One region of the Paenibacillus sp. JNUCC 34 genome, then DNA from elsewhere that is predicted to be linked to it. Evidence: riboswitches for the same ligand, from Rfam matches in the RefSeq annotation. Region 1 holds a riboswitch; the other holds the start of a gene.

Region 1 (4,215 bases):
ACAGATAGAGAAAAGATTTCTGAAATGTTGATTGCCATGAGCAGAAATAATCGAACTTTTGAATCACTGAATGAAAGCGAGAGGACACTCTCATTAGCTTGCAGGCTTGATGGAGAAGTTTGTAATGGTGGATTGTCACAGTATTTTTTGAATAGTGAAGGTGTATACATTGAAGAGACAATTAAATGTTTACAATCTCTTAATGCACATGAACATAGAGCAATATTTGATCAAGCTAGTACGGTATATTTATCAAATGAGGATGAAGAAACGAAATATAAATATTGGTCAGATTTAACCGAGAAGTACGATCAGATTGATTATAATTTAATATACAAGTTATTGATTGAATTTGTAAGAAACAATTGGAATGATTTTGAATAGTGATTTTTATGAAGAGGGAACATTACAGCTCGGAATACAAGTGCTCAATCATGTGAAGTTAATAAATATACAAAATTAGGAGGAGATTTCAGTGCCTAGTCATGATGAAATCTATAAGGACCTATCTTTTTCATATGAGGATATGGTTAGCCGGCAACCTGATTTAACGGAGTATATTAAAGAAATTAGGTCGTATAAAGGACTGGATGTTTTAGATCTAGGGGCTGGATCAGGAAGGCTTTCAAGCTTTATAGCCCTTGAAGCTAACTCACTAGTTTGTACGGATATATCTGAATCCATGTTAGAGCTTTTAGACAATAAATTAAATAATAATAGTTTGTCTCGTAATTGGACTACCGTTGTAGCAGATCATCGAAAGCTTCCAATCGACAATGCATCAATCGATTTAATTGTATCTGGTTGGAGCATTAGTTACTTAACTAACACGGGCAATATTGATTGGAAAGAGAATCTTGAGTTAATCGTTTCTGAACTTATGCGTGTCTTGAAACCTGCAGGGACAATCATAATATTGGAGACTTTGGGAACTGGAACTGAAAGCCCCAATCCACCTAAGTTTTTAACTGAATATTATTCACTTCTTGAGAGTAAATACGGTTTTTCACATCGTTGGATAAGGACAGATTATCAATTTGAAAATACAACAGAAGCTAAAGAAAATATGGAATTTTTCTTTGGCTCGGATATTTCAAGAAAGATAGATGAAAACCAGTGGTCTACCGTACCTGAATGTGCAGGAATATGGTGGAAGCATGTGTGAACGTTGAACAACCAAGGAGGATTATATGAAAATCTCAATTAGTTTGACTGACCAATCTACAAAATTTATTGTAAACAACCTATACCCGCTATATTTGCATGATTTGTCTGAAATTTGGGAATGGAAACCGAATATATATGGTGTATATGAGGATGACGATACATTGACGTTGAATGAGCAAAACAAAGTTTTCGATGTCTGGTGGGAGAAGCCATCTGTACTATTTCCGTATTTAGTTAGAGTAGATGATATCCCGGCAGGCTTTGCATTTGTAGCAACTCCACCTTACACGCCTCATGGCAGTGAATTTTTCATGAATGAGTTTTTTATGTTGAGGCCATTCCGTGGGAAAGGTATTGCTGAAGCTGCAGCGGTACAAGTGTTTAATAAACATAAAGGGTTTTGGGAACTGCAAACAAACCCGACAGAAGCAAATAAGAGGGCTCAATCATTTTGGAGAAAAACAATTCAAAATTATACTTCTGAATCACACCAAGAGGAGTTTGCCAACACAGAGAATGACGGATACAAGATCATTTTTAGATTTGATAATAGTCATTTATAGACTTGTAGATATTAATATAAAGGTGTATTGCCATAGAGAACATCCTTGCGAAATCGCAGCCGGTTCTCTATAATAGATAAACAACTTCATAACTGGATGAAGTTTACGGGAGACAGGCAATGGCTTGGCCGAAGGGGCAAAACTCTCAGGCGTTTGCATCATTCTCACAGGATTGAACGCAAGCAGGACCGTAGACGGACAGAACTCTGGAGAGACTCCGCTGATGTGGGGCACCGAAGGGGCAAGACGTGTCAATACACGTTAAAACTCTCAGGTAAAAGGACAGGGATTGCAGATTTTATGCATTATTATTCGGATTTGTGATTATTATCACCTATCGTTTTATTTGCTTTTCTGCAAAAATGTCCCCAGAGTCAAATCTATCGATTTGACTCTTTTTTCGTGTCGTGAGACACATCGATATCGATGCTGAAGAGGGGAAGAGGAATGTACATGTTAGAACAATGGTTAGACAGTGTGAATCAAATTGTATGGGGGCTGCCGCTTCTTGTATTGTTGGTGGGGACGGGGATCTTTTTCACATTCCGCCTCGGTTTGCTGCAAGTTTTTCGTCTGCCGCTGGCACTCAAGCTTATATTCACCGCAAAAAATGAAGGGCAAGGAGACGTAACTAGCTTTGGCGCGCTTGCTACCGCCCTGGCTGCCACCATTGGAACGGGAAACATTGTCGGTGTAGCGACGGCTATTCAAATGGGCGGCCCGGGAGCGCTGTTCTGGATGTGGATGGCTGCTTTTTTTGGCATGGCAACCAAATACGCCGAAGGTGTGCTGGCCGTAAAGTACCGGAAAATAGACGAGAATGGGCAAGTATCGGGTGGGCCGATGTATTATATTGAACAAGGATTGGGTGTAAGATATAAACCGCTGGCTGTTTTTTTCGCTGTGAGTGGGGTATTGGTCGCATTTTTCGGGATTGGCACCTTCCCGCAAGTCAATGCCATTGTAACGTCTACGCAGTCAAGTTTGGGTATTCCAGTCGCTGCAACTGCAGCTGTAGTGACCGCTTTGACGGCATTGGTGACCGTTGGAGGGCTCAAGAATATTACAAGGGTGACCACGAAAGTTGTGCCCATCATGGCCATTGTCTATGTGGTAACAAGCTGCATCGTGCTTATTGCTTTCGCTGACAAGATTCCATACGCTCTGTCGCTCGTATTTCAGAGCGCGTTTAATCCGACTGCGGCAGGTGGCGGATTTCTCGGCGCTACTATTATGCTGGCTATTCGCAACGGCATTGCAAGAGGTGTATTTTCAAATGAATCCGGACTTGGCAGCGCGCCGATTGCGGCCGCTGCGGCCAAGGTGAAATGGCCTGCGGAGCAGGGGCTTGTGTCGATGACGGGCACTTTTATAGACACGATTATTATTTGCACACTGACCGGATTGACTCTGATTGTAACCGGCGCATGGAATGGGGCTGCGGAAGGAGCAGAAATGACACAAGCGGCGTTTGATGCGGCATTACCGTTTGGCTCCTTAATTCTTATGTTTTGCCTCATTTTATTTGCGTTTACGACGATTCTAGGCTGGAATTATTACGGCGAGCGCTGCATCGTATACTTATTTGGCGTTAAATCAATCCTGCCTTACCGCATCGTGTTTATCGTTCTGGTCGGGGCGGGCGCGTTTATCAAGCTACAAGCGATCTGGCTGCTCGCGGATATTGTGAATGGACTGATGGCACTGCCGAACCTAGTTGCCCTGCTTGGTTTGTCTGGGGTGGTTGTAACTGAAACGCGTCTTTATCTAAGGCATATGAAACAGAGATAGGAAGGGATTTTGAAGGATTTTAATGTGAAGAGTTAACAAGATATTGCATTTCCGCTATTGGGCTTACGCCCCTTACTTAAGAGATGTATAATCAAGGAAGATGATCCAGACAACACGCGACCTGACCTAAGATAGGAGATATCTAAGGGCGGGTCGTCTTTTTTTAGGTGGTGTGTCAACATGAAAACGAGAGCGATAAATGATAGAACGAAGGATAAAGTAGAAGTAAAAGCATTAATCGATACTACGGTGATATTTAGGTCGCGTGAATACACAGACAGGCTTAATCCGGTGGGATAATGCATAATGTTAGCTAAGTACTAAATAAGAGAATTTGGTGGTGTTTCCATGAAGATATGGGTAAAACATCAAGATCCAAACAACAAGTACGGAGCTAAGTTTACTTTAGGAGATAGAGATATACTTTTGCCTGAGACTGCGATTATTTCAGTAACACGGGGAGAAAGATTCAATATTTTCAGAATTATCATAAATGGAATTGTTAATGAATTTGTAAAAAAACAACTAACAAAGAATGAAAAATTATTATATGCAGAACTCTCAGGACAACTTCAGGGTGGAATTGGTCAAACCGTTACCGTGTGGAAAGATGGGAGCTCGATGAATAATTTTAGAACCAAAGGAGCCCATAAATTTGCAACAAAATTTTTTGCATGGGTTTTTTATGGAGGTA
Region 2 (4,215 bases), 1.5 Mb from region 1:
TCGTAGCGCCTGACGCAAGTGCCGCCGCTTCTGCAAGAGCAGTGGAGCCGTCGTACATACTGGCATTGGCTACCTTCATCCCAGTCAGTTCGCAAATATAAGATTGAAACTCAAAAATCGCTTGCAGCTCACCTTGGCTGACCTCCGCCTGGTAAGGCGTATACGCTGTGTAAAATTCGGATCTTGAGATAACATGATTAATTACTACGGGAATATGATGATCGTACAGCCCTGCTCCCAGAAAGCTGGCATATCGTTCAAAATCTGCATTGCGAGCGGCAAGTCCGTTCATATACTTTAGAAGTTCAGGCTCACTTAGTCTTTCGGACATCGGCAGAACGCCGTCGTAACGCACCTCAGCAGGGATATCCTCAAATAGATCCTTAATCGATTTTGCCCCAACGGTAGCAAGCATTTCCGATTGATCCTGCTCAGTCATCGGCAAATAACGATGCTTCATCATAAGGTTTCTCCTTTTTTGTAAAATGGCGTCTTTACAACCACCGCTTTAAGTCGTTTGCCGCGAATTTCAATCGAGACTTCAGTCCCTACTGCAGTATATCTGCTGTCGATCAGTGCAAGACCGAGATTTCGCTTCGACGTTGGTGACTGCGTACCGCTAGTGATTTCACCGATTAGAGAATCGTCCACATACACCGGGTAATGAGAGCGGGGGATCCCGCGATCAATCAGTTCAACGCCAACGAGCTTGCGCTGTACACCTTCGTTTTTTTGAAGAGCTAATGCATCCCGTCCAATAAAGTTGCCTTTGTCCAGCTTTACGAAGTATCCAAGACCTGCTTCAAGCGGAGAAATGGTGTCTGACAGTTCTTGGCCGTACAGTGCGAGCTTAGCTTCGAATCGAAGAGTATCACGCGCACCAAGCCCTGCCGGAATCAGGCCGTTCGGCTCGCCGGCAGCGAGCAGCCCTGTCCATATGGCCGAAGCAGATTCAGCTGGGCAATATATTTCGAAGCCGTCTTCGCCGGTGTAACCGGTACGGGAGAGGAGAACGGAGGTAGCGCATACATCCGCATTTTGAATAAAATGAAAAGATGACAGTGTATGAACAGGCTCAGCGGACACCTTTGACAAAATAGCTTCGGCTTCAGGGCCCTGAAGGGCAATGAGCGCTGTTTCTGCAGAGATGTTCTGAAGGTCTACACCTTCGATGATATGGTCCTTTAACCACTGTAAATCCTTGTCAATGTTAGATGCATTCACAACTAGCATAAATTGATTATCTGAGAGCTTGTAGACTAGCAGATCGTCCACGGTGCCGCCGTTATCATTGCACATGGGAGCATATTGGGCCTGACCAACAGACAATCGCGAAACATCATTAGTAACCATTTGCTGCAAAAAAACCTCGGCGTTTGGCCCGGTTACCAGAAATTCACCCATATGGGAAACGTCGAACAGACCGGCTTGTCGGCGTACAGCTTCGTGTTCTCGAACAATTCCGTGAAACTGTACAGGCAGCTCCCAGCCTCCAAAATCGATGCAGCGGACAGATGGGAAATCCGAGTAAAGCGGGTAAAGCGGCGTTCGTTGCAATGAACTCATTTTGAGCACCTCTTTAGCATGAATTGGGACTACACAAAAAAAGACAGGCAAAAGGAATAACATACGCGCAAAGCAAGCTTTGCCGTATCATTGTCCTTCTGCTCTGTCCTTTGTACCTGAGAGTTACCTCTACACAAATTATGTAAGCAAGATATGAAGCGCGTGTGAGTTTCCCCTTTGGTGATCCTAAATGTATCAGGATTCTCTCCAGAGGTGCGTCCAGTAAAAGTCCTTTTGCCTGAGAGATTCACCGTTGTTTCGGTTTACTCCTTCGGCGTTACCCGTTAGTCGGTAATCTCTCCCAATACCTTCATCCGCTTATTCAGCTCTATTATGCTTTTTGTTCTTCACATCATTATAACCGTCGATCTCAGTAACGTGTCAACCTTTAGTTCGTCAAAAAACATTATTTTTGTCAGCTATATTGACATGATCTGCTAAGTGCTTTATCCTGTGGAAGAAATCAACCAAATTACATATGTGGATGACGATGGACGGGAGAGACCGCAGCGCCAATAAAGGCGGCGGCACCGAAGGAGCAATTCGTTACACCTGCCAGTTAACGAGTAATCTCTCAGGTAAAAGTACCGCTATCTGACGCAACTCTGGAGAGAGCGAAAGCCGCCAAAGGGGAAACGAAGGGCCGTGAAGAGACGGGCATTCATAAACTCTCAGGTACCGAGGACAGAGAAGAGGCGTGAGTCTTTTCCTGTCCTTTTTTATTCTGTTTGAATCCATTTCATATTAAGAAAAGAGGAAATTCAAATGAGTGAAATCAGAGAGCAATTGGTGTACAGCGAAGATCATGAATGGGCGTTGAAGGTGGAAGGCAACATCGTACGTATTGGTATTACCGATCATGCACAATGTCAACTGGGAGACATTGTTTTTGTAGAGTTGCCGGAGGTTGGATCAGACGTGGCTGAAGGGGATAGTATTGGATCGATAGAATCTGTAAAGACGGTATCGGAGCTTTATTGTCCGGTATCCGGTAAAATAACCAAGTTGAATGGAGATCTTGAGGCGCAGCCGGAGCTGGTGAACAGTGAACCGTACGAGGGTGGCTGGATCGCTGAAATCGAAGTTGAAGGCGATCTAGAGGAAGCGCTTGCAAAACTGCTTACTGCGGAAGCATATCGGGCTAAAGTGGATTGATTTAATTTTTTGAAATTATAAAAATTAAGATATATTATGAAAATAGCTCGTGAATGAGCGTTGTCCACGATGAAGATCGTGGACTTTTTCTCGAAGAAACGCTTTTCGTCCTTAAGCTGGATGGTTCAAAAGCGTTTCTTTTTTTGATGTAACAGATAAACGCATGCTAGAATTAACAAATGATGGATGATAGAGTCGAAGATATTTTTATAAAAGAGGTGGAAGTATGATCGAAGAATTATCTGATTATCTACAGGAATGTGACATTGAAGTTGTAGAGGTGGAGAACGTGTCGCTGCCTGCGACAAAAGAAGGAAAGCATAGCATTTTGGTTCTGCCTGGATACAATTTGGTAGAGATGATGGAAGAAACAATGGAGGAAGAAGAATCACTCTCTGCGTATGTTCGCGGTCAGCTTGAAGAAGTACATAGCCTAAGTGTCGAGGATGTATGGCGGAAGATTGTAGGGTCTCAACTTGAGTATTCAGATTTATCTTCGGAGCAGAAAAATCTGGAGGGCAAAAATTTTAATGAGATTTATCGGTCGTATTCTTTGTTATGGGATGGGCATGAGCTTTTGAGTGAAGAGCAATGTGAAACGGAGACGGAACCATTTCTTGTAACTACAGAGTGGCTGGAGGAAGGCATAGAAGAAGATGATGAGCTAATTGTTTTGACATTGCCGCAGGAATCCGGATATGAAGCACCGTTGTGGATTCCAATGGGAGGCTTTAATGAATGTCCTTTCCCAGTACATCAGTCGGTTGTTATAAAGCACTGGCAGAAGGAACATGGCATTAAACTTCTCGCTGTATCGGACGATACATGGGTTATGCAAACAGGAAAACGCCCGAAGACATATGAGGATGCATTAAAGCTGGCGAAAGAGCACTTTATTTTTTGTTCATACGTGTTGGAAGGTCATGATAGCTTAGGGGATTACGCGGATTATTTGATGAAGCATGATGTGTGGTATTTTTGGTGGGATTGATGGAGTTTGGATAGGAACCATTTAGTATAGTGTCCAACATCGACCGTTTTCATTTTCACTTCAACTGGGTAACTCACTTTGGTGCCATAGTGAAAACACCTCCAAGATTGTCTCTATATCTTACGACATAGTAGATTTCACTTGAAGGTGTTTTGATTTGTCTCACGCTATGGGGTCAGTCCCCCTATCACCAGATTGTAGGCTAGGGTCTTTTTTCAGTGTCTATAAAATAGGGTCTTGATCAGTTATTCGGAGGGGGTTGTAACAAGATTTCGTTCATGAATGGTTTGGGTAAGTTGCTTCAAACTTATGCCGTACTGCCGAGCGATATCTCTTGCAAAGCTTTGTCCTTGCGGCTTCCCGGGAGTTACTTTATATGAGCGATTGGACTCAGTTAATTTATGTTCTATTTCTTCTTTAATTCCTGCTACCATACTAATGAGCTTGCTTTCACCGGCTTGTTGGGAATTAATTTCATTAATGCTTTCTGCCAGCTCATGAAG

The links. A riboswitch is a leader RNA that binds a small molecule or an ion and turns the genes downstream of it on or off. The one in region 1 is predicted to bind glycine.
Region 2: another riboswitch for glycine. It lies ahead of gcvT (glycine cleavage system aminomethyltransferase GcvT); the one in region 1 lies ahead of AC2TF5_RS18540 (alanine/glycine:cation symporter family protein).

What each region holds. Positions count from the first base shown of each region.
Region 1 covers NZ_CM177770.1:3,945,482-3,949,696, reverse strand. The annotation lists gene AC2TF5_RS18555 (DMP19 family protein) at 1-384, shown strand, start outside; gene AC2TF5_RS18550 (class I SAM-dependent methyltransferase) at 476-1,165, shown strand; gene AC2TF5_RS18545 (GNAT family N-acetyltransferase) at 1,191-1,730, shown strand; glycine riboswitch at 1,927-2,026, shown strand; gene AC2TF5_RS18540 (alanine/glycine:cation symporter family protein) at 2,178-3,521, shown strand; gene AC2TF5_RS18535 (hypothetical protein) at 3,870-4,215, shown strand, end outside.
Region 2 covers NZ_CM177770.1:2,431,679-2,435,893, forward strand. The annotation lists gene gcvPA (aminomethyl-transferring glycine dehydrogenase subunit GcvPA) at 1-460, opposite strand, end outside; gene gcvT (glycine cleavage system aminomethyltransferase GcvT) at 460-1,566, opposite strand; glycine riboswitch at 1,668-1,779, opposite strand; glycine riboswitch at 1,783-1,880, opposite strand; glycine riboswitch at 2,051-2,166, shown strand; gene gcvH (glycine cleavage system protein GcvH) at 2,332-2,721, shown strand; gene AC2TF5_RS11550 (DUF4253 domain-containing protein) at 2,948-3,712, shown strand; gene AC2TF5_RS11555 (MutS-related protein) at 3,958-4,215, opposite strand, start outside.